DNA from 2 places in the Paenibacillus sp. FSL P4-0338 genome. Region 2 is predicted to be linked to the other one. Evidence: predicted binding sites of a transcription regulator. Region 2 holds the regulator's gene; the other holds the start of a gene.
What was found. The regulator Rex, encoded in region 2, represses fermentation and respiration genes when NADH is low (regulators of the CRP and FNR family bind a similar motif). The targets are predictions, from matches to a motif close to TTGTGAAATATTTCACAA.
Positions count from the first base shown of each region.

Region 1: qoxA (cytochrome aa3 quinol oxidase subunit II) is a predicted target of Rex. The motif match lies at 5,395-5,412, and genes of this name have one in related genera.

Region 1 is NZ_JBBOCG010000002.1:1,017,410-1,028,826, forward strand. Features, by position in the region: gene MKZ07_RS28385 (TolB family protein) at 1-1,103, shown strand, start outside; gene qoxD (cytochrome aa3 quinol oxidase subunit IV) at 1,230-1,523, opposite strand; gene qoxC (cytochrome aa3 quinol oxidase subunit III) at 1,525-2,121, opposite strand; gene qoxB (cytochrome aa3 quinol oxidase subunit I) at 2,118-4,067, opposite strand; gene qoxA (cytochrome aa3 quinol oxidase subunit II) at 4,112-5,128, opposite strand; gene MKZ07_RS28410 (polysaccharide deacetylase family protein) at 5,628-6,782, shown strand; gene MKZ07_RS28415 (TetR/AcrR family transcriptional regulator) at 6,872-7,489, opposite strand; gene MKZ07_RS28420 (MFS transporter) at 7,645-9,093, shown strand; gene MKZ07_RS28425 (GntR family transcriptional regulator) at 9,284-9,673, shown strand; gene MKZ07_RS28430 (ABC transporter ATP-binding protein) at 9,666-10,568, shown strand; gene MKZ07_RS28435 (hypothetical protein) at 10,522-11,417, shown strand, end outside.
Region 2 is NZ_JBBOCG010000001.1:2,559,025-2,570,441, reverse strand. Features, by position in the region: gene MKZ07_RS11350 (CCA tRNA nucleotidyltransferase) at 1-1,255, shown strand, start outside; gene MKZ07_RS11345 (biotin--[acetyl-CoA-carboxylase] ligase) at 1,248-2,048, shown strand; gene panB (3-methyl-2-oxobutanoate hydroxymethyltransferase) at 2,776-3,642, shown strand; gene panC (pantoate--beta-alanine ligase) at 3,644-4,534, shown strand; gene panD (aspartate 1-decarboxylase) at 4,527-4,910, shown strand; gene MKZ07_RS11325 (hypothetical protein) at 5,025-5,663, shown strand; gene dinG (ATP-dependent DNA helicase DinG) at 5,782-8,643, shown strand; gene MKZ07_RS11315 (redox-sensing transcriptional repressor Rex) at 8,782-9,432, shown strand; gene MKZ07_RS11310 (amidohydrolase) at 9,422-10,723, shown strand; gene MKZ07_RS11305 (cell wall elongation regulator TseB-like domain-containing protein) at 10,753-11,274, shown strand.

The DNA of each region.
Region 1 (11,417 bases), on a different contig from region 2:
CGGTAGTTCCAGCCTTGTTAATGACACTTGCAGCTTGCAGCTCGAATCAGGCTAGTACTCCGGCGGTTAGCCCCAGCCCGCAGCCAACAGCAGCTCCTGTAGAAGCGTCTGTCCAGCCGACGGAAGGGCCGAAGGCTACACCGGCACCTGCTGAAGCTGCTGGCGTAAAGGTTGGGGAAGTTAAGCAGTATGAGCAAATCGCGATTTCCGACTGGAAAGATGATCACACCATTGTCGTGTCCAAGGCGAACGATAAGCTTGGGCCGATCGCCTCGGGAGAGCTGAAGGGGTCTTATCCGCAGAGCCTGTATTTCTTCCATCTGGATACCGGCAAATACGATTTGATTACTGAGAAGGCGAACATGATGCTGGGGGATGCCAAGCTATCCGCCGATCAGTTGTTTCTGCTGTATAGTGAATTCTCCCTGGGCGATCCTGTCTACAATGTAATGGACCTGGGGTCCAAGAAGACCTTCACCATCAAGGGCGATACCATTGCCGGGGCAATGGGAGCCGAGTGGGCAGATAAGGATACAGTAGTGGGTCCAGCGTACAGTGGCGGCGCTTATACAGCGACTACTTCTATGAAGATTGCGCCGGTGGAGGGACTGGGCGGGGAAGGCCTGATTGTTGTAAGACAAATCAAGAATAAGATCTATTACACCAGTAATTCGAATGACTCGCTGCACACCCTGAACCTGAATACTAAGGAAAAGGCAGACCTAAATATTCCAGGTACCAGCAGCGTAAACCCTTCGCCGGACGAAGAACAAATGCTGATCCTGCAGTATAAGGAGAATACCCAGGCGCTGCTGCTCAGCGGCACAGACGGTAAGAATCCGCGGACCCTGGTGGAAGGCGCTGAACTTGGGTCCGTCTCCTGGTCTCCAGACCAACGTCTGGTCGCCTATAGTGTAACTATTGAGGAGAAGGGGACAACGAAGAATACCTTATATGTCTACGACCTGTCTTCTGATAAGTCCGTTCAGATTGCGGAGAGCAACGGGACGATGACCACCTCATGGAGCCCCAATGGCAAGCAGCTTGCGTATACGGAGCGGGATGACAGCGGCAGCAGCAGCAGTATAGTACAGTTAAAGTAGAACATCAACATGATGGCAATCTTTAAAATCCAAAAAAAGCGGTCCGCACCGGTAAATCTACCGGATACGGACCGCTTTTTTTATAGATTACTTGAAGGAGCATAACGCTCCTCTGCTTCTTAGGTGCTAAGCATACCAGCCCCATACGAAGATGAACAGGGTGCCGAAGATGGTGACCAGGGCCACGAACATGGCATATGCGATGTTGATATACAGTTCTTTTTTGGAATCGGCCGATTCTCCGATGTGCATGAACACAAACAGCTGCAAGGAAGCCTGGATTAGCGCTGTGATTAGCAGCACCACCATATTGGCACTGGAGGACAGGTCTCCATAAATAACAATCAGTGCAGCGGCAGAGAGGACCAGAGAGGCTACATAACCCATCACATGCTTAATTGGGAATAGTTGCTTCATCATGTCACATCAGTCCTTTCAGGTAGACGAAGCTGAAGATAAAGATCCAGACCACGTCTAAGAAGTGCCAGAACAGGGAGAAGATGAACGTTTTGTTGGCGGTAGCGGGAGTAATGCCGCGCTTCCACAGCTGAATCATAATGCCAATTCCCCACAGCAGGCCGAAGCTGACGTGAAGACCATGCGTTCCCAGTAGTATGAACAGACTGGAGAGGAAGCCGCTGGTCTGCAGGGTAGCTCCTTCATGCACATAAGTGAAGAACTCGTCGATTTCGATACCGACAAAAGCAAGACCCATCACCAGCGTAATCGCCATGAAGACCATCATAGCTTTCTTGTAGCCATGCCGCATGGCATGGACAGCCAGACCGATAGTGAAGGAACTCGACAGCAGGAGGAAGGTCTCCATCAGCACCGGGCCGATCTCGAACAGCTCGCTGCCGCTCGGTCCGCTGGCATAGCGGTTAACCATTACGAAATATACAGTGAACAGCGTAGCGAAGAGAGGGATCTCGGCTCCGAGAAAGACCCAGAAGCCGAAGATCTTGTTACTGTTCTCTTCCGTTGAATATTCGAGCGGCTTGGACGCATCTATTTTCATACAGTCTCACCCCGCATCAGTTTCTTTTCTGTAGCTATAACCTCTTCTACAGGAATGTAGTAGCCTTGGTCCTTATCGAAGGACATGAAGGCCAGCACGACCAGGATTCCAATTCCGGCAACAATCGCCGGAATCCACATGCTGAATACCAGGAAGAAGCCAAGGAAGAAGAAGACTACACCCAATATGAACGGCTTGCCGGTATTGCTTGGCATATGAATCTTGGTGTATTTGGTGTCTGTATACAGCGGGATATTCTCCTGCTTCGCAGACCATAGAGCATCACGCGTCTCAACCTTAGGCACAATCGCAAAGTTGTAGAGCGGAATCGGGCTATGCGTAGCCCATTCGAGCGTCCGGCCATCCCAAGGATCGTTTGTTGTATCTCTTGGCATGTAGCGGGTACTCCAGTAAATATTGTAGACCAGGATCACGAAGCCGATGGCGAGACCGACAGCCCCGACGAAGCTTAGCATATTGAGCGGACCGAAGCCTGATTCCTTAGAGTAAGTGTACAGACGGCGTGTCATTCCCATCAGTCCCAGGAAGAACATTGGGAAGAAGGTTACGTTAAAGGAAATGATGATCCACCAGAAGGCATGCTTGCCCAGCCGTTCGTTCAGGCGGAAGCCGAACACTTTAGGGAACCAATAGTGGAACCCGGCGATGACGGCGAACACAGCACCCGGAATCAGCACGTAGTGGAAATGCGCAACCAGGAACATCGTGTTGTGATACTGGTAATCGGCGCTGGCCATCGCCAGCATGACGCCCGTTACCCCGCCGATCGTAAAGATCGGGATAAAGGCTAGAGTATACAGCATCGGGGTCGTGAAGGTAATCCTGCCCTTTCGCAGGGTGAATAGCCAGTTGAATATTTTGACCCCGGTAGGTACTGCTATGGCCATCGTTGTTATCGAGAAGAAGCTGTTGACCATGGCACCTTGACCCATCGTATAGAAATGGTGCGCCCATACGAGGAAGGACAGGAGCGAGATGATCAGCATACTGAATACCATGGAGGTATAGCCGTACAGGTTCTTCTTCGAGAAGGTGGCGATAATCTCACTATAAATACCGAACGCCGGAAGGATTACGATATAGACCTCCGGATGTCCCCAGACCCAGAACAGGTTGGCCCAGAGCATATCCATCCCGCCGTTGGCCATCGTGAAGAACTGGGAGCCGAAGAGGCGGTCGAACATCATCATCGCCAGCGCTACGGTAAGAACCGGGAAAGCAAAGACAATAATAACGTTGGTGATCAGTACGGACCAGGTGAACATCGGCATCTTCATCAGCGTCATGCCTGGTGCGCGCATTTTGAGAATTGTTACGATAAAGTTAACCCCGGTGATCAGCGTACCGATACCGGATATTTGCAGAGCCAGAGAGTAGTAGTTGTTCCCTACGGTCGGGCTGAATTCAAGACTCGCCAGCGGGAAGTACGCTGACCAGCCCGCATCCGGCGAGCCGCCGATGACGAACGAAATGTTCAGCAGCATGGCGCCCATGAAGAAGAGCCAGAAGCTGACGGCGTTCAGCCGCGGGAAGGCAACGTCCCGTGCACCGATCTGCAGTGGAATGATTACGTTCATCAGACCGATGATGAACGGCATGGCCATGAAGAGAATCATGATCAGACCATGGGTGGTGAAGACCTCATTGTAATGCTGTGCATCGAGGAATTTCATTTCCGGCGCAGCCGTCTGCAGACGCATCATCATTGCATCTACACCGCCGCGGAACAGCATCAGCAGCGCGGCGAGGATGTACATGATCCCGATTTTTTTGTGGTCAACCGTAGTCAGCCATTCGCGCCACAGATAGCCCCATTTCTTGAAATAGGTAAGCCCTACGAGAATCCCGATGGTTGCCAGTGCAATACTGATCATGGCCCCGTATATCAAGGGTTCGCCGTGAACCTTAAATTTGTCCAAATCCATTAGGGTAGCTCCTTTCAGTGTGTTGCATTAAGCTCGCAAGAGAGCTAGTGTCCTTCATGTGTGCTTTCATCTACAGCTGAGGTTGGCAGCGGCTGGTCCAATTCAGGATCAGGCTTACTATCGAATTCCGTTCCGCTGGACGGCTCTGGAGAAGGATGAAGCTCTTTGTTATCCTGATGCTCCTGATTGCCGTTGTCCATATCCATCTCCTTGCCGCCGCCGCTCATATGCTCGCCGTGGTCTCCAGGAGGCGGGCTGAACTCCAGATGGGTGGAGGAATACGTTTTGCGTCCGAGATAATCCGTGGCCAGCAGGCCCTTGAATTCTTCCTCAGTCAGCTTAGGCGCAGTTTCCTTCACTTCCTTCACCCAGTCCTCGTAACCCTTGTTACTCAGGACAAGCGCTTCGAATTCCATGTGGGCGAAGCCTTTACCGCTGAAGTTAGCGTTCTTTCCGATATAAGAGCCTTCTGTATCAGCGGAGAGATGAAGCGTTGTCAGCATGTCGCTCATGGCGTACTTTTGGCCGGCAAGCTGTGGAATCCAGAGACTGGTAATGGTGCCGAATGAGTACATTCTGAATTCTACCGCACGATGCACCGGCATATTCACGTAGTTAACCGTCTCGATCCCTTCCTCAGGGTAGCTGAAATGCCATTTCCAGTTGGAAGAGGAAGCATAGATGACCAGCGGAGTCTGATCTTGATAGTCCGCAGCCACATTCTCCACTTCGTTAGTCGTCTTGACGGTAACAACGGACAGGAAGGCTACGATGATAATCGGAATGATAATCCAGATGGCCTCCAGTACCTTGTTGCCTTCCTCATGTTCAGGGATGTAGCCCTCATTACTCTTCTTCGCACGATATTTCACCAGTACAAAGATATACAGAATGTAGACAACAGCCAGAACCCCGAGCATTACAAGAATAGAGAGCAAGATGGTGTCAGATAACGTCCTTGCAGACGGCCCCTTCGGGTTCAAAACAGCGATTGAGCTGCATCCCGGCAGGAGAAGGATCAGGCTTAAAAACAAAGCGTATAACGGTCCCTTTTTTTTCATATAGAACTCCTTCCTTCAATACTACTTTTCATTCGCCGTTCATTAACGGGAGTACATTGATCTGTATCTATAGTAAGAACTACTTACCCATAATGCAAAATACATATTTTGTATAAAAGTATAAAAAAGACCTTAAAAATGGCGAACAAGTTAAATATGTGTGATCAAATTGTTACAACTCCCTAAGGGTATGATAAAGATCACTGTAGTGGCGCACTTTAGCTAATTTTAAGGTTGTTCAATTTTTGTTCAAAATATCGATATTGTTATTAATATTGTCACAATTATTCTGCGCCAAAAACCGCTGATTTAACCGTGTAACGCTTGCTGTGACAGCATTCGACGAGATTTGCGTGCTTTCTGAAAATGTTGGCGAACCCTCATTTATCATTGCACAAGAGTAACAATTTTTTAGCTTCCGGTTACAATCTCTCAAATTACGTTGAAAGTATATATGATAAAGTAATAGATAAATATACATAGATTGGAGACTGCTGCTGTGCGTATCAAGAAAATTCTGCTCTTATTCATGTCTTTATTCCTAATCATGGGGCTTGTGCAGGTCCCGGCTAATGCTAAAGGTGATAGCGCTATTCTTAAGCTCGGAGTCAACGATAAATTAAGTAAGGTTGAAGCTGTTTCCGTAAAAGGCACCTATTATGTACCGCTGTGTGCACTTGCGGATGAGCTGAAATGGACCCTTACCGGAATGACGGACGGAATTCAAGTAGCCGGCGGAACGGGTTCGCTTACCCTGCTGAGCAAGGACGGAGGTGCCGTGCTTAAGGATGGCACTACTGTGCCTATGAGCACTTTCGTGCAGGACGGCAAACTCATGGCTCCGCTGAAGGTTAGCGGGTACCTCGGGTATAGCATTTCCTACGCGGGAGATAAATATTTACTTCGTGTGAAGGACGGCTCGGCGCAGCTTACCGATGCAGTGTTTACCGATAAATATGCTGCCGACCTGAAGCCGAAGGCTCCAGTGGCTCCAGTGACTCCTGCCACTCCCGTTACACCCACTGAGCCGGGCAAGCCGGGCCGGACCGTATACCTGACCTTCGACGATGGCCCGTCAGCGACGACTGGTGAGTTGCTGGATATCCTGCACAAATATGACGTACAGGCGACCTTCTTCATGCTGGGGAACAACATGAATGAGCATCCCGCCCAGGTAAAGCGGATTGCTAAGGAAGGCTATGGCTTAGCGCTGCATGGTGTGACCCACCGCAAGGAGAAGTTCTATGCCTCTCCTGCAGCGGCGCTTGCCGAGATGTCAGGGGCCAATGCAACATTGAAGAAGCTGACGGGAGTAAGCACCCCACTGATCCGTACGCCATACGGAAGCAAGCCCTATTTCACCAAGTCCTTCCGCGATAAAGTCCTGACGCAGGGATACCATCTCTGGGACTGGAACGTGGATTCCTATGACTGGAAATACAAACAGAACAGCGACAGAATCTATAACACCGTGATGGATCAGGTGAATAAGCTGAAGGCGTCCAAGACGAATCCGGTAATTCTGATGCATGACCAGAAGGCTACACTCAAGGTGCTGCCGCGTATTCTGGAGAAGCTGAAGAAGGAAGGCTATACCTTCAAGCTCATTACGAAGGATATGGAGCCGCTCAATTTCTGGAAGGATAAACGCTGATCCGCAAGGGTCAATAAAGAAAGAGCAAGCTGCGGGGTACCTGCAGGCTTGCTCTTTTTTTGAGGAAATGTATAGAGAAAAGGCAGTTGTTACTTATACAGATATTGCACCAGCATATGAACCAGCTCTGACTTCAGCCGGTCCACAGCGATCCGCTGCGGCGAGAAGGAGATAAAGTCTACAATCGCGCTCACTGACTCGAACACAATGATCGAAGCTGCCTCCGTATCTTCGGTCTTCAGTTCATCCTGTCCCATCTGAAGATAGGTCAGCGTCTTGAGCCGGCCGGACTCGTACTGGGCATCCATCAGCTGCTTGATAGCCTCATCGCTGTGATACATAATATTCAGATCCTTATGGTACCCGATAAATGCCTTATGCGCGAGCAGAAGCGTGTCTATCAGATGCAGGATCAGGTCCGTACGTTCAATCGTATTGAAATTAATCTCTGCCATCGACCGCTCGACCTCGGCCATCAGCTCATCCCCGTACATGTGGAGCACCTCAATAAATACGGACCTTTTATCCACAAAATAGGAGTAGAAGCTCCCGGTCGAGACCCCGGCTGCCGCTGCAATCTCCTTCGTATTCGTCTGATAGAAACCCTTGTCCGAGAATAGCTGCATCGCGGCCCGGATAATGGCTTCCTTCGTTCGTATACTGCGCTCCTGCTGCGGAGTTCTAATCTTGTCCTCTGTTTCACCCATATCGTAAGGTCCCCCTCATAGTACAGATTGTAGTGGAGTGGTTTTGCGCTGTCAATAAAAGTTGAACCGGAGTTCATTTTTTGATTGACAAATATGAACTAGGGTTCATATAATCTGAATATGAACTCTATTTCATATTTCAGGAGATGATCGATATGGGGATTGGGATGCGCAGAGCTTTATCCTTTACGGCGATTGTGCTGGGCTTTTTCATGGCGCTGCTGGATACAACCATTATTAATATTGCCCTGCCGGAGATGACCCGCCAGTTCGGGGGGAGTGTGTCGCAGGTATCCTGGGTGATGAACGGCTATAACCTGGCATTTGCCGTATTCATCCTGACTGCCTCGCGTCTGGCCGATCAATTCGGACGGAAGAAGGTATTCCTCATTGGCGTGGGGGTGTTCACACTGAGCTCTCTGCTTGCCGGACTCTCCACTTCACTTGGCATGCTGATTCTGTTCAGGGTCATTCAAGGCTTGGCGGGAGCCATTATTGTGCCGGTTACAATTCCGCTAAGCACCACCACCTTCCCCAAAGAAATGCACGGGCTGATTATAGGCATATGGGGAGCCGTCTCGGGAGTGGCTGCGGCAAGCGGTCCGGCACTTGGCGGAATACTGACACAGAAGCTGAGCTGGGAGTGGATTTTTTTTGTGAACGTACCGCTTGGGCTGCTGAGTATAGGGCTGACCGCTATGTTCATTCAGGAGTCACGGGATGATTCAGCAGGGCGGTCCATAGACTATGGCGGAATGCTGGGGATTACAGGCGGGATGTTCTGCATTACATATGCCCTGATTAAAGTGCAGGATTACGGCTGGAGCTCGCGCCCGTTCCTGGGACTGATGGCTGCGGGGGTGCTGTGTTTGGTGTTCTTTTTTCTTACGCAGTCTAAGGGGAAGGAGCCGATGCTGCCCCTGTCCCTGCTGAAGATCAGGGCCTTCAACAGTACCTCGGTATCGATGATCGTGCTGGGGGCGGCGCTGATGAATATTTCGCTGCTGACCTCCTTTTATCTGACCCGGGTGATGGGGGTGTCGGAGCTGAGGGCAGGGCTGGTCCTCTCAACTATGGCCTTAGGCTCCATCGCCAGCTCGGCTGTATCCGGGCCGCTGTCTGCGAAATACGGCAGCAGTCTGTTCGCCGCAGCGGGAATGGTGCTGATTGGCGGTGCCACCTATTCCATGAGCGGACTTGAGGCCGACTCTACGCTGGGTGCGGTGATGCTACGGCTTGCAGTGACCGGCTTTGGCGTGGGGCTCTCGATGGCACCAGTGATGTCATCGGCGATCCGGGTCGTTCCTGAAGACAAGGTGGGCATAGCTTCGGGAGTGACTAATATGGCGAAGGCGCTGGGGAGTGTACTCGGCGTGGCTATCATCGTCACTGTGCTCCAGCATAATACAACCCGGGAGCTGAGCGCGGCGAACTCCGCAGACGCAGAGGCCGGGACCGTGGCAATAAGACAGCAACAGGCGGCTGTGGATGCGTTTAGTCAGACCTATAAGTTCGCAGGCTACCTGCTCCTCCCGGGTATAGGCGCTGCCCTGTTCAGCGATGAACGCAGACAGCGGCGTAGCAGCAGCGTTCATGTTCAATAGAAGAGTCCCACTAAGCAATCATAACCCCCATCTGTCCAGGGCAGGCAGGTGGGGGTTATTTGCGTGATACGCTGGAACTAGACAGAGTAAAAGTTAATGATTGACATTAATTCTTATCTGTATTAATAATAGTAGTACAGTTAACACAGTTGAACAGCCGGATCACAGGTCCGAAGAAAGGAGGACTGTCATGTTCGAGTTGGATGTACGCAGCCGCAAGCCGATCTATGAGCAGCTGACCGACAAGGTGAAAGAGTTGATTATGCATGGTATTCTGCGGGCGGATGAACAGCTGCCTTCGGTGCGGGCGTTATCCTCGCAGCTTACAGTCAATCCCAATACGATTCAGAAAGCCTACCGGGAGCTTGAGCGTGAGGGGTATATCTATTCGCTGCAGGGCAAGGGCAACTTCGTAGCCGCGCTGCAGCAGGGCCAAAGTGAGAGCAAACGGGCAGAGCTGAAGGAAGAACTGCTGCGGCTGATGGCAGAAGCAGTCTACCTTGGGTTCACGGAGACGGAAATCAGTTCCCTGTACCGCCAGGCGCTGGATATGAGAAGAGAGGAGAGCAGCCATGATTGAGATACGCGGAGTGAACAAGATTTTTCAGGAGGAAAAGGCTGTGAACGGCCTCTCGCTGACGGTACCCAAAGGGGCCATCTACGGATTGCTGGGATCTAACGGAGCAGGCAAAACCACGCTCCTGAAGATGCTTGTGGGCATCTATCGTCCAGATACAGGGAGTGTCAAGGTAGGCGGGCAGCCCGTCTATGAATCACCGGAGGTCAAGCGAAGTCTGTTCTTCATGCCGGACAGCCCGTACTTCTTCCCGCAGGCTACGATGAAAAGTATGGCGGAATTCTACCGCTCAATCTATACAGGGTGGAGTCAAAAAAGATACGAGGAGTTGGTTACAGTGTTCCGGCTCGATCCCCGGCGCAGACTCAGCCGCTTCTCCAAAGGGATGCAGCGGCAGGCCGCCTTCCTGCTGGCGCTTAGCTGCAAGCCGGATGCGCTGATTATGGATGAGCCGATCGACGGCCTGGACCCGGTGATGCGCCGCCAGATCAAGAATCTGCTGTTCCAGGAAGTCGCCGAGCGCGAGCTTACCGTGCTGATCTCCTCGCATAATCTGCGCGAGATTGAGGATCTGTGCGACCATGTCGGCATTATGCATGAGGGCCGGATGCTGGTGGAGAAGGATCTGGACGATCTGAAGGCCGACACGCACAAGATTCAGGTCGCTTTCCGTGACGTACGTCATGCGGCGGCGCTGGAATCCAAGCTGCAGATCCTCCATCAGGAGCAGCGGGGAAGCGTTAGCCTGTACATTGTAAAAGGAGAGCGGGAGCGGATCAGTCAGGCTTTTCATGTCTATGACCCGTATGTGTATGACCTGCTTCCGCTGACGCTTGAGGAAATCTTTATCTATGAAATGGGGGATGCCGGTTATGACGCGCAGCCGATTATTCTGTAACAGCAGCATTATCCGCCAGAACCTGCGCCAGTATGGCTGGATTGGAATTTTGTACACACTAGCACTCTTATTCATACTCCCGCTGCAACTGTTCATTAATGGAGAAGGGCTAAAAGAGCCTGTCGTATTAGAGGGACTATTCGATCTTGGCATGGACATTCCGGTAATCCTTATTCCTTTTCCGATCATCACCGGATTGTTCCTGTCCCGTTATCTACAGTCCAAAGGCTCCTCCGATCTGATGCACAGCCTCCCGCTGCGCCGCTCGCATCTGCTGTCTTCCTATACGCTGAGCGGTCTGCTTCTGCTGCTGCCGCCCATCTGGATTACAAGTGTGGTTACGATGCTGGTCCGCCCGCTGGAGAGCAATATGTATATCTATCACGGAGCGGAGGTCTGGCAGTGGTGTCTGACCCTTACTGTGCTGACCCTGTTCCTGTTCGCGTTCACGATGTTTGTCGGGATATGCACGGGGCAGACCATTCTGCAGGGAGTGGTGACCCTCATTCTGTTAGTCCTCCCTGCGGCAATGTTAATGTTTATAGATATGCATCTGAACAGATATTTGTATGGGTACCCGGATAGTATAGGATCGAGGGAATCCCTGAAGGATTGGGCGCCGATGCTGCGGATTGCAGATATGTCTTATAGCCCATTTAGTCCTACAGAGCTATGGGTGTATGCTCTACTGTTTGCAGCCTTTTTAACGCTCTCCTTCGTGCTATACCGTAAGCGCCACAGTGAGAAGGCTGGACAGGCAATGGCCTTCACCTATTTCGACCCGCTATTCAAAGCAGGGGTGATGCTCTGCAGTATGCTGCTTGCGCTCAGCTACTTCGGCAGTATCAA
Region 2 (11,417 bases):
CTTAGAGGTTACGACCTACCGGACGGAGAGCGGCTATGCCGATCACCGCCGTCCGGAGCATGTTGTATTCGTCAGGGATGTGCGGGAAGATCTCCGCCGCCGTGACTTCACGATCAACGCTATCTGCTGCGGTCTCGACGGCGGGCGGATTGACCCTTTCGGGGGGGAGCGTGATCTCAAGCTCCGCGTGATCCGTTGTGTAGGCGAAGCGGAGGAACGCTTCGAGGAGGATGCGCTGCGGATGCTGCGCTGCGTACGTTTTGCTTCTGTGCTGGATTTCGCGATCGCGAAGAATACCTGGCGCGGTCTGCTGCGCCAGCGTGACAAGCTGGCGCATATTGCTGTGGAGCGGGTGCGCGCCGAGGTGGAGCGCATCTTGGAAGGCCCGCACCCGCAGCGCGGGCTGGGGCTCCTGCTGCGCAGCGGCCTGCTGCCGCGCGGCAAAGCGCCGTTCCCTTGGACCGGCCGTGACCTGGCGGCTGCCGCCGCCTGCCTTGCCGGTCTCGGGAACCTGGAGAGCGCCCGCCTGCGCTGGGCGCTCCTGCTGCATGCCCTGGGATCATCGGCGGCTTCCGCCGATGAGCTCCTGCGGGCATGGACGTTCCCGGGGGCGACGCGCACTGGCGTCGTCGCCGTGCTCCGCGTCCGCGAAGCTTGGGACGCGGCGTTGTCCTCGGCGCGTCCGGAGGCTTCCGGCGCCGGGGAGTTGCTGCGGCGGCGGTGGATCGCCGCCGTGCTGGGCCATGGCCAGTCAGCCGCCGAAGGGTGGCTGACGCTGCTTGAGGCGGCGGGGGCTGACGCCGCGCCCGCTGTTGGCGCAGGGGCGCGCAGCCCGGCCACAGCCGCAATTGCGCGAGGCACGTCGGCAGATGTCCATGACTTTCTCGCTGACGCACCCGCCACGTCGGATGACGTCCCTGCCACAGTCGAACCCTCCACGGCGGAGGATGTGCCTGTTGCATACGCTGCCGCACCTGCCACATCGGCAGCCGTCCCTGAAGCGCCTACAATGGCAAGCTCCATCCCCCCTGTCACCACCAGCCTCCTGCGGTCCTGGACCGCAGAGATAAAGGTCCGCACGCTCGCTGAGCTGGCGGTGAGCGGCCATGAGGTGACAGCGGCGCTGGAGAAGCGTCCCGGCCCTTGGCTGGGCGTATTGCTGCACCAGCTTCTTCTGGCTGTCGCGGCAGGCGACCTTGCTAATGACACCCAATTACTGCTGCAAGCAGCGCAAAGGATGGATAGCGATGAATAGCGGTCATGCGCAGCGTTCCGGCGTGTTGAAGCGGGAGGCGTTCGTTCCCGGCTGGTCCAAGGGAATTCAGCGGCTGGATACAGTCGGTTCGACACAGGAGGAAGCCAAAAAACTTGCCGAGGGCGGCGCCCCGGAAGGAACAACAGTCATGGCCGAAGCGCAGACCGGCGGGCGCGGGCGGATGGGCCGCAAATGGCATTCCCCTCACGGCAAAGGAATCTGGATGAGCCTGGTGCTGCGTCCGGATCTGCCGCTGGCCGTGACTCCGCAGCTGACGCTGCTGGCCGGAGTGGCTGTCTGCACAGCGATCCGTGAGGTTACCGGGGTGCCTGCCGGCATCAAGTGGCCGAATGACCTGCTGGCCGGCGGCCGCAAAATCTGCGGAATTCTGCTGGAATCCTCACTTCGGGAAGGCGGGCTGCATTACTGTATCGCAGGTATCGGCATCGCTGCCAATCTGACCGGAGAAGATTACCCGGAGGAGCTGCGCGGGATTGGTACATCGCTGCTGATCGAAGGCGGCGGCATTCCTGTAGACCGCACGAGGCTTGCGGAAGCTGTGCTTGCGGAACTCGAATATTTATATCATGTCTATCTGGAGCAAGGCTTCCAGCCCGTGAAGGAGCTGTGGGAGTCGATGTCGGTAACACTGGGCCGTCAGGTAAGCTTGAACACTCCCCAGGGCCGCACCGAGGCCACTGCTGTCGGACTGAACGACAACGGCGGGCTGCTGCTGCGTAACGAATCCGGTGAGGTAGTGAGCGTACTGTCCGGCGAAATTGAAATGATTTAGAAGAGCATCAGATTTAACTAGTACCTCATCAGATTTAAATTAGTGGAGCAGAAACAGTTCTCCTTCAATTCACATCACATCTTTTCCAAGCGGGGGTTGTTCTTTAGGGCGTTTGGCTTAGCATAACGGACTGAGGTGCTCTTATGCATAAAGAAAGTAGTCACTTGGGCGGTTAACGGACCGCAAGGACCTTATCCCCTGCAATTCAGCTCCAAAACGTCTCGCACAAAGATGATAAGATCTCCTGAGTCCGTTACGCTGCAAAAGGGGCGTTATCGTGGGAATAAGGTCTCTTCAGTCCGTTAGATTTTTTGGGGTGAAAGGGTTTCATTACACGAACCCCTGAATCTCTGTTTTTAGCTGCGAATGCAGCCTTCTATTTCTCGCCGAAACGGTACCGTCCTTTAAAAGAACGGCTAAGCCGTTTCCACTTGAGGTGTTTATTTTTGTGTTTTTTTGGTATACTGTGCTCATGAGGCGGCATCGCATGGCGAGCTGTACTCACGTAAGTTGTATCTTTGAACAGGACATTGTTTACCGGATGTACCTTCATAACTGGATGTAACGGTTACGTTGGATTCTGCTCTGAGCCGTAAGGACCGAGACAGAAGGGACGATCGCGAGTGACTCTTTTTTGCCCTTCGGACCTTTTTAGCGGACCATGCTAAAAGGTTTTTTTGTTTGCGCGGAGAACGCGTATTTTATGGAAAAGGGGAATGAGAGCAACATGGCAGACAAACACGCACTGAATATTATCAAGATGAAAAAAATGAAAACGGACGGTGTGCCCCTGAGCATGCTGACCGCTTATGACTACCCTTCAGCCCAGTTGGCGGAAGAAGCCGGCATTGATCTGATTCTGGTCGGTGATTCTTTGGGGAACGTCGTGCTTGGTTATGATACCACGCTGCCGGTTACCATAGAGGATATGGTCTACCATACCCGGTCGGTGAAGCGCGGGGCGCCTAATACTTTTATAGTGGCAGATATGCCGTTCATGACCTACCACGGAAGCGTGGATGAGACCTTGCGCGGTGTGCGCAGACTGATGCAGGAAGGCCAGGCCCATGCGGTCAAAATGGAAGGCGGCCTCGAAATCTGCTCCGCAGTATCCGCTGTTGTCGCTGCCGGAGTTCCGGTGCTCGGCCATATCGGCCTGACCCCGCAGTCGGTCAATATGATCGGCGGCTACCGGATTCAGGGTAAGGATGCCAAGGATGCACAGCGGCTGATGGACGAAGCGAAGGCGCTGGAAGCCGCAGGGGCCTTCGGCATTGTGCTGGAGCTGGTGACAGAAGAGGTGGCTGAGGCGATCTCCCGGGCGGTCAGCATACCGACCATAGGCATTGGTGCCGGGCGTTACTGTGACGGACAGGTTCTGGTTTTCCATGATGTCCTGCGGTATGCCTCCCCTTACCGGGAGAAAAAATTCGTCAAAACCTACGCCGATGTAGGCTCCCTGATCCGTGAAGGCATCACCAGCTATGTTCAGGAAGTGAAGGACCGCTCGTTCCCTGCGGAAGAGCATGTGTTCAGCGCGGACGAGACGGTTCTGGAATCTTTATACGGCAATGCCGGCAAAGGAGCGAAATAACATGAGAGTCATCCGAACGATTGCTGAACTGCGCGAAGCGCTTGAATATATGCGTCAGGGGGGCCATGGCCCTGTTGGTTTTGTACCCACCATGGGATATTTGCACGAAGGACATGCCAGTCTGCTGCGTAAGGCAGGGGAGAAGAGCGGCACGGTGGTGATGAGTATTTTTGTCAATCCGCTGCAGTTTGGCCCGAATGAGGACTTCGCTTCCTATCCACGGGATGAACAGCGGGATCTGGAGCTGGCTGAACGTGAAGGTGCGGACCTGGTGTTCATCCCTAGTGTTGAAGAGATGTATCCGCAGCCGATCCGTACAGGCGTATCGGTCTCCGCGCTTACCACACAGCTCTGCGGCGCTTCGCGTCCGGGACATTTTGACGGGGTAACTACTGTGGTCAGCAAGCTGTTCCATATCGTGCAGCCGGATTACGCCTTTTTCGGACTGAAGGATGCCCAGCAGGTAGCTGTTCTCCGCCGGATGGTGTCTGATCTTAACATGAACGTGGACATCATCGCCTGTCCTATTGTGCGCGAGGAAGACGGGCTGGCGCTCAGCTCCCGTAATGTCTATCTGAGCAGCGAGGAGCGCAGACAGGCGCTGGTATTATCGCGTTCCCTGCGCGAAGTGCGCCAGGCTATGGAAGAGGGCGGCATCCGTACGGTAGATGAAGCACGCGGTCTGCTGGTCTCGGTCATTTCTGAATCGCCGTTTGCGGTCATTGATTATGCGGAGATTCTAACCTTCCCTGATCTGGAAAAGCTGGAAGGCGCCAGCAGGCTGACGGAAGCGGGCGGAGAGGTTATAATGGCTCTGGCTGTGAAGTTCGGCAGAACCCGTCTGATTGATAATAATGTATTTATTCCTAAGGAGGCGCACGCTCTTGTTTAGACATATGATGAAATCCAAGATCCACCGGGCAACGGTCACCGAAGCCAATCTCAATTATGTGGGCAGCATTACCATTGATGAGGATCTGATGGAAGCCGCAGACCTGCTGGAGAACGAGAAGGTGCAGATCGTGGATAATAATAATGGTTCCCGTCTGGAGACTTATGTCATTCCAGGTCCGCGCGGCAGCGGCGTCATTTGTCTGAACGGGGCAGCAGCTCGTCTGGTACAGCCCGGCGATACCGTGATTATTATTTCCTACGCTGTGGTGTCCTCAGAAGAGCTGGCAGCGCATAAGCCGACGGTGGTGTTCGTTGATGAAGGCAACAAGCCGGTGAAGCTGGCGGATCATGAGATTCACGCTACAATTGCCTGAAGTCCGCGCTTTGAGCCATGTAATCAATGGCAGGGATGAAGACACCTGTACTTGCTAAAAATGAAGGAAGGCAAGCTTAAGCTGACTTCATTATCAGTAAGGGTGGGATGTCCGGTGTTTCAACATTTATTTGCTGAGATGAACAAGATGCTCCAGGAGATCAAAACCGACTATCCTACTGCGGAGGGTGCCCGCCGAAGCGATCTTTTATCCAAGTATAATATGCTCCACCGAATCAGTGATAATGTAATGGATGAGTGGCTGCTCTTCGCCGAGAAGCTGAGCGAGTTCCGGGAACAGGCCGATTTCCAGGGTCCGCCAGAGGAGTTGCCGGAAGAGGAAGCGCCCGAGCTTGGGATGGATGCTTTTGTCAGGGGCCAGGGCTATTACAAGCTGCTGATGTACCGCAAGTGCATTGAACAGTTCAGGGAGGTTACGGCACAATATCCGGATAGCCTCGCTGCCCGCCTGTATCTGGCCATGGCTTATCTGCAGGAAGGTGAAGGCGAGATTGCCTGGGGACATCTGGATCACATGCTGGGCCTGATCCGTGAGGTGAAGCTGAAGGCGATGATCTATAATGCGCTGGGCTGTATCCGTGCTTCCCAGGAACGCTTTAATGAAGCCAGTGAGCTGTTTAGCCTGTCGCTGCTGCATGACCCGGATCTGCCGGAGCCGAATGTGAATCTGGAGGTATGCCGCAGACGGGGCGGGAAGCTGGAGTTTGGCCATCAGCTGGTTTCGCTTTTATAACTTTTTCCCGGTTCCTTTAGGCGATGCGCCCCACCACTTTCTGGGGTGTGCATCGCCTTTTTTCGTAACTTCTGTTATGCTGATAAAGAGTCTCAAGTGAAAGGGAATAGAACTTATAATGAAATTTGCCGTGCTTGATTTTGAAACTACGGGAACCCAATCTGTGGGAGAAATCATCCAGGTTGGCCTTGCCATTATAGAAGAAGACGGGACGATCTCCCGGGTGTATGGTTCCTACGTCAAGCCCGGAGCACCCATTCCTCCTTTTATTACGGGCCTGACCGGAATTACAGACAGTGATGTACAGGATGCGCCAGAGCTTGATGAGATGATGATGGAGCTGGTGCCGCTGCTGGATGATGTCGTCCTCGTCGGACACAATGTAGCGTTTGATTTTCATTTTTTGCAGAATGCGCTGGACCGCTGCGGCTACCTGCCGTTTCAGGGGCGGATTCTGGATACCATCGATTTTCTCAAAATATGCTTTCCCTCGCTGAGCACCTATCAGCTAGGCGCGGTAAGCAGCCACTTCGGCATTACGCATGACCGTCCCCATCAGGCTGACAGTGATGCGCTTGCCACGGCTATTGTGCTGCTTAAATGTCTGGAAGAGCTGCACAGTCTGCCGCTGTTGACTATTCAGCGGCTGAATGAGCTGTTCGCAGACGAAGACAGTGATTTGGCCTGGTATTTCGACGGTCTGCTGCGGGAGCGGGAGATGGAGACCTTTCAGCCGGAAGGAGAGCTGAGCTTCTACCGCCAGCTTGCGCTGGCTGTGGGGGATTGGGCAGAGTTGGCAACGCCCCGGGAGGAAGGAAACGTCAATCCGCTGGAGAATATTACCTTTGAAGAGTATATGGATGAGGTAACGAAGCGGCTGAAGGCTGTTCTTCCACAGTATGAGAGCCGTGAGGCCCAGGAGCTGATGATCCATGAGGTCATTACAGCGCTTGAGAAGGACAAGCATCTGCTGATTGAAGCGGGAACCGGCACCGGCAAGTCGCTGGGTTACCTGCTTCCGGCCATCTACCATAGTGTGAAAAGTGATCAAAAGGTGATGGTCAGCACTCATACCATTAACCTTCAGGACCAGTTGCGTGAGCGGGATATCCCACTCTTAACCAGCGTTGTGCCGTTCCCGTTCAAGGCCTCCATCTTTAAGGGAAGAGGGCACTATTTGTGTCTGCGCAAGTTCGAACATAGAATGAATAAAAAGGACTTTACGAGTCCAAGAGAAGAAGCGCTCACCGCTGCGCAAATGCTTGTCTGGCTGACCCAGACGACGACCGGCGATGATGAGGAGCTTAACTTAAGCGGACGGGGCGGCGATTTCTGGGAGACTGTAGCCAGTGATACCGACTCCTGCCTGGGACGGGCTTGTCCCTGGTTCCGCAAATGCTATTACCACCGGGCCAAGCATGAAGCCGGGATCTCTGATGTGGTGGTCACCAATCACTCCAAGCTGTTCGCAGATGTCAAAGCCGGGCATCAGCTACTTCCGGCTTACGATCATCTTGTGATTGATGAAGCCCATCATCTGGAAGATATTGCCGGCAAGCATCTTGGCATGCAGATGAAATATTTCACATTCGCCCATACCCTCACCCGCCTCTATAAGGATAGCCGGAGCGGGCAGCTGCCTGCCCTCCGCCAGAGTCTGCAGTCTTCGGGCAGTGAGCAGGCTTCCGAATGGAGCGGCGTGATCGACCGGATCTATCCCGATCTGCTGACGGTGAAGGAATCTTGGGATGCGCTCAGCGACCGGCTCTTCAGCCTGCTGCCCGAGCGCAGCGATGCCGGAGCCGGTGAAGCAGGCCAGCTGGTGGCCCGCCTGCAGCCGGGCAAGAAGCCGAAGGATTGGGAGGAGTTGGCGGCCCTTGAGAATACGCTGAACCTCAGTCTGAGCGATATCATCCGCAAGGGTGACAAGATGCTCAGTGAGATGCGTGACACGGACAGCCAATCCTCCTCGGACAGTCTTGTGACCGATATCGGCGGGTTATTTAAGGATCTGGCATCCATTAGAGAGCAGATCCGCTTCTTCATGGGCCTGAACGATGAGAATATCGTGTATTGGCTGGAGGGAAGCGGTAATTATAAAGGCAAGTCGCTGCAAATGTATGCCGTTCCTGTAGATGTCAGTACCCAGCTCAGGGAGCTGTTCTTCGACAAGAAGAAGAGTATTGTCCTGACCTCGGCCACCTTATCCGTGGATAAGTCCTTCCAGTTCATGATCGATAACCTGGGCCTTGGTGAAGCTGCGGAGCAGGGGCGTCTGATGACAGCGCTGCTTCCGTCGCCGTTTAAATACCGGGAGCAGGCTCTGCTGGTCATTCCCCGCGACTTCCCGAGCGTCAAGGGAAGTATAGGGGATGCCCGTTTTGTGGACACGCTTGTTCATTCCCTCGCCGAGACTGCTGTAACTACACGAGGGCGAATGCTGGTGCTGTTCACCTCCTACAAGATGCTGCGCCAGGTCTATGACCCGCTGAAGGAGGCGCTTGCCTCCCAGGATATCGCGGTGCTCGGACAAGGTGTGGAGGGCGGCAGCCGGAGCAAGCTGATCCGCCGCTTCCAGGACAGCCCGGCTTCGGTCCTGCTCGGTACCAGCAGTTTCTGGGAAGGGGTAGATATTCCGGGAGAAGCATTGACCTGCCTGGCGATTGTCAGACTGCCGTTCCAGCCGCCGAATCACCCGCTGGCAGAAGCGAAGTCGGAGCTGCTTCAGGCACAGAAGAAGAACCCGTTCATGAAGCTGTCCGTGCCGCAGGCAGTCATCCGCTTCAAGCAGGGCTTCGGGCGGCTGGTCCGCACGGCGCAGGACCGGGGCATCGTAATTGTGTACGATACTAGAGTAATTGAATCGCATTACGGAAAGTACTTCCTGTATTCACTCCCCGGTCCCAAGATGGAGCATATGCTCACCGAGCAGATGGTCCCGAGAATTGCCGAATGGCTGGAAGACGGCGGGGTTTCCTAATTCATCTGCTATTGCTATTATTAATAAGTCATGATTAACCTGAAGATCCGTTCCCGCCCTGTCCTGCCGATCCGGCAGGCGGGGGGCACGGTTGCTATAATTGAACGGGTATAACACAACTATTAAGGAGGAGAATACATGAAATCGGATAAAATATCGGAGGCCGTCGTGCGCAGGCTCCCAGTGTACCTGCGTTTCCTGAACGATCTCCAAAAACGTGAAATCTCCACAGTCTCTTCTCAGGAGCTGGGCCAGAAGCTTGATCTGAATCCCGCCCAGATCCGTAAGGATTTGGCTTACTTCGGTGATTTTGGCAGGAAGGGTATCGGCTACGATGTATCCTATCTAATTGAGAAGATTCGCCATATCCTGAAGCTTGACCAGCAAATTAATGTTGCACTGGTTGGAGCCGGTAATCTCGGTCATGCCTTGTCTAACTACAACGCTTACTTGAAGGATACGATGAAGATTACTGCGATCTTCGATGCCTACCCGCCGAAGGTGGGCCAGCAGATCAACTCGCTGGTTGTGCAGCCGATGGAGGAGTTAAGCAGCACAATCCGCTCGCAGGGCATCCGCATCGGGATTATTACCGTACCTGACAGCGAAGCCCAGAATGTAGCTGATATTCTTGTGGACTCCGGCATTGAGGCGATTCTGAACTTCGCACCGGTTATTCTCAAGACGCCTGCCAATATCCGGATTCATGCCGCAGATTTCACCACAGATCTGCAGAGCCTGGCCTATTATTTGCATGATGGAAAGGATGAGGCAGAAGATGAGCAGTAAGATCACGATAATCAAGAACGGGCACTTCCTGGTTCCGGGCAGCGACAAGCCGGTTCTAAGCGGGTATATGACCCTGGAGAATGATCTGATTACTTACATAGGTGAAGCTGAGCCGGTAGTGGAGGATGGCGCTCAGGTCGTAGACGGCAGCCGTCTGCTGTTCATGCCGGGTCTGGTCAATACCCATGGGCATACGGCCATGTCACTGCTGCGCGGATACGGCGACGATATGGTGCTTCAGACTTGGCTGCAGGAGAAGATGTGGCCGATGGAAGAGAAATTCACTGGTGATGATGTATATTGGGGAACCTCGTTGTCCGTACTGGAAATGCTGAAGGGCGGCACAACCACCTTCCTCGATATGTATGATCATATGGACCGGGTAGCGGAAGTAACGGAGCAGTCCGGTATTCGTGCGGTGCTGATGCGCGGCGTAATTGGGCTGTGCCCGGAAGAGGTACAGCAAGCAAAGCTCGCTGAGGCGGTTGCTTTTGCCCGTAACTGGCACGGCAAGGCTGACGGCAGAATTACAACTATGCTCTCACCGCACGCTCCGTACACCTGTCCTCCAGAGTTTTTCATGAAGTTTGTGCAGGCTGCCCATGATCTGGACCTGCCGATGCATACCCATATGTCCGAGACGCGCCATGAAGTGGAGCAGAACGTGGCTGACTACGGCCTTCGTCCGGTCGCACATCTGGAGAAGCTGGGGATGTTCACCCGTCCTTCGCTCATTGCCCACGGGGTTCATCTGAACGATGAAGAGATCGGGATTCTGGCCCGCTATAACGTTGGCGTGTCGCATAACCCCGGCAGTAACCTGAAGCTGGCCAGCGGGGTTGCACGTGTTCCTGAGCTGCTGCGAGCCGGGGTTAAGGTCTCCCTGGGTACAGACGGCGCGGCAAGCAACAACAATCTGGATATGTTCGAAGAGATGAGGCTGGCGGCTCTGATCCACAAGGGCGTAAGCGGTGATCCTACAGCGGTACCGGCTCCTGAAGCGCTACTGATGGCCACGGAATACGGGGCTCAGTCTATTTTCCTAAGCGGGGTAGGCCGGCTTGCAGCAGGAATGAAGGCCGACTTCATCGCGCTTGATATTGACCAGCCGCATTTGCTGCCGCATACCGATCTGCTCTCCCATGCCGTCTATTCGGCAAGTGCCAAGGATGTGGAGCATGTATGGGTGAACGGCCAGCAGGTTGTGAAGCATGGACAATGCCTGACACTGGATGAAGAAGCTATCCGCCGCAAAGCACAGGAGACGTTCGAGAGCCTGCTTAAACGGTAATTCAGGAGAACGGGAAAGGAAGCAGCGTTGTGAAGAAGAAGAGGAGAAAATGGATCTGGCTGGGGCTTACCGTGGTGCTGCTCCTTCTGTTCGGATTAAGCCAGTTCTATGCCTACATTATGAAGGACCAGTGGAACGAGCGGAATGAGGCCAAGGAGCTGGCCCGGACGCGTGCCGGACTAACGGAGGTAACCAAGGCTCAGAAATCCGTCTGGAATGAGAATGAGATCTACTGGGTGCTAACCGGCAAAAATGAAGCCGGGACCGATCTGATGGTGTGGGTCCGTTTCACCTTGGAGGGCAAGCCTGCCGGAGGCGACAACGACCTGTATGCTGAAGAGCTGAGCAAAGGCACTTCCGAAGAGAAAATGCGCGGAATCATAGCCGATCAGTTACCGGACGTGAAGATCGAACGGCTGCTGCCCGGTGTATATAACGGGGAATATGCCTGGCAGCTATTTTACAAAAAAGACGGGCGATTCTATTACAACTTCTACCGCTTCAAGGATGGCAGCGCCATCGGTGAGGGGTACAGTTTGCCCAACCGTTAAGCTAAGCGCTCAGCAGAATAACATGCGGGGGAACAGATTATCTGTTCTTCCGTTTTTTTGTATCCATCATGTCGAAAATAATCTGGAACTGTTCTGGGACTGGTGGCAGACGGGGAACTGTGGCTTAATGGAGATATATGGTT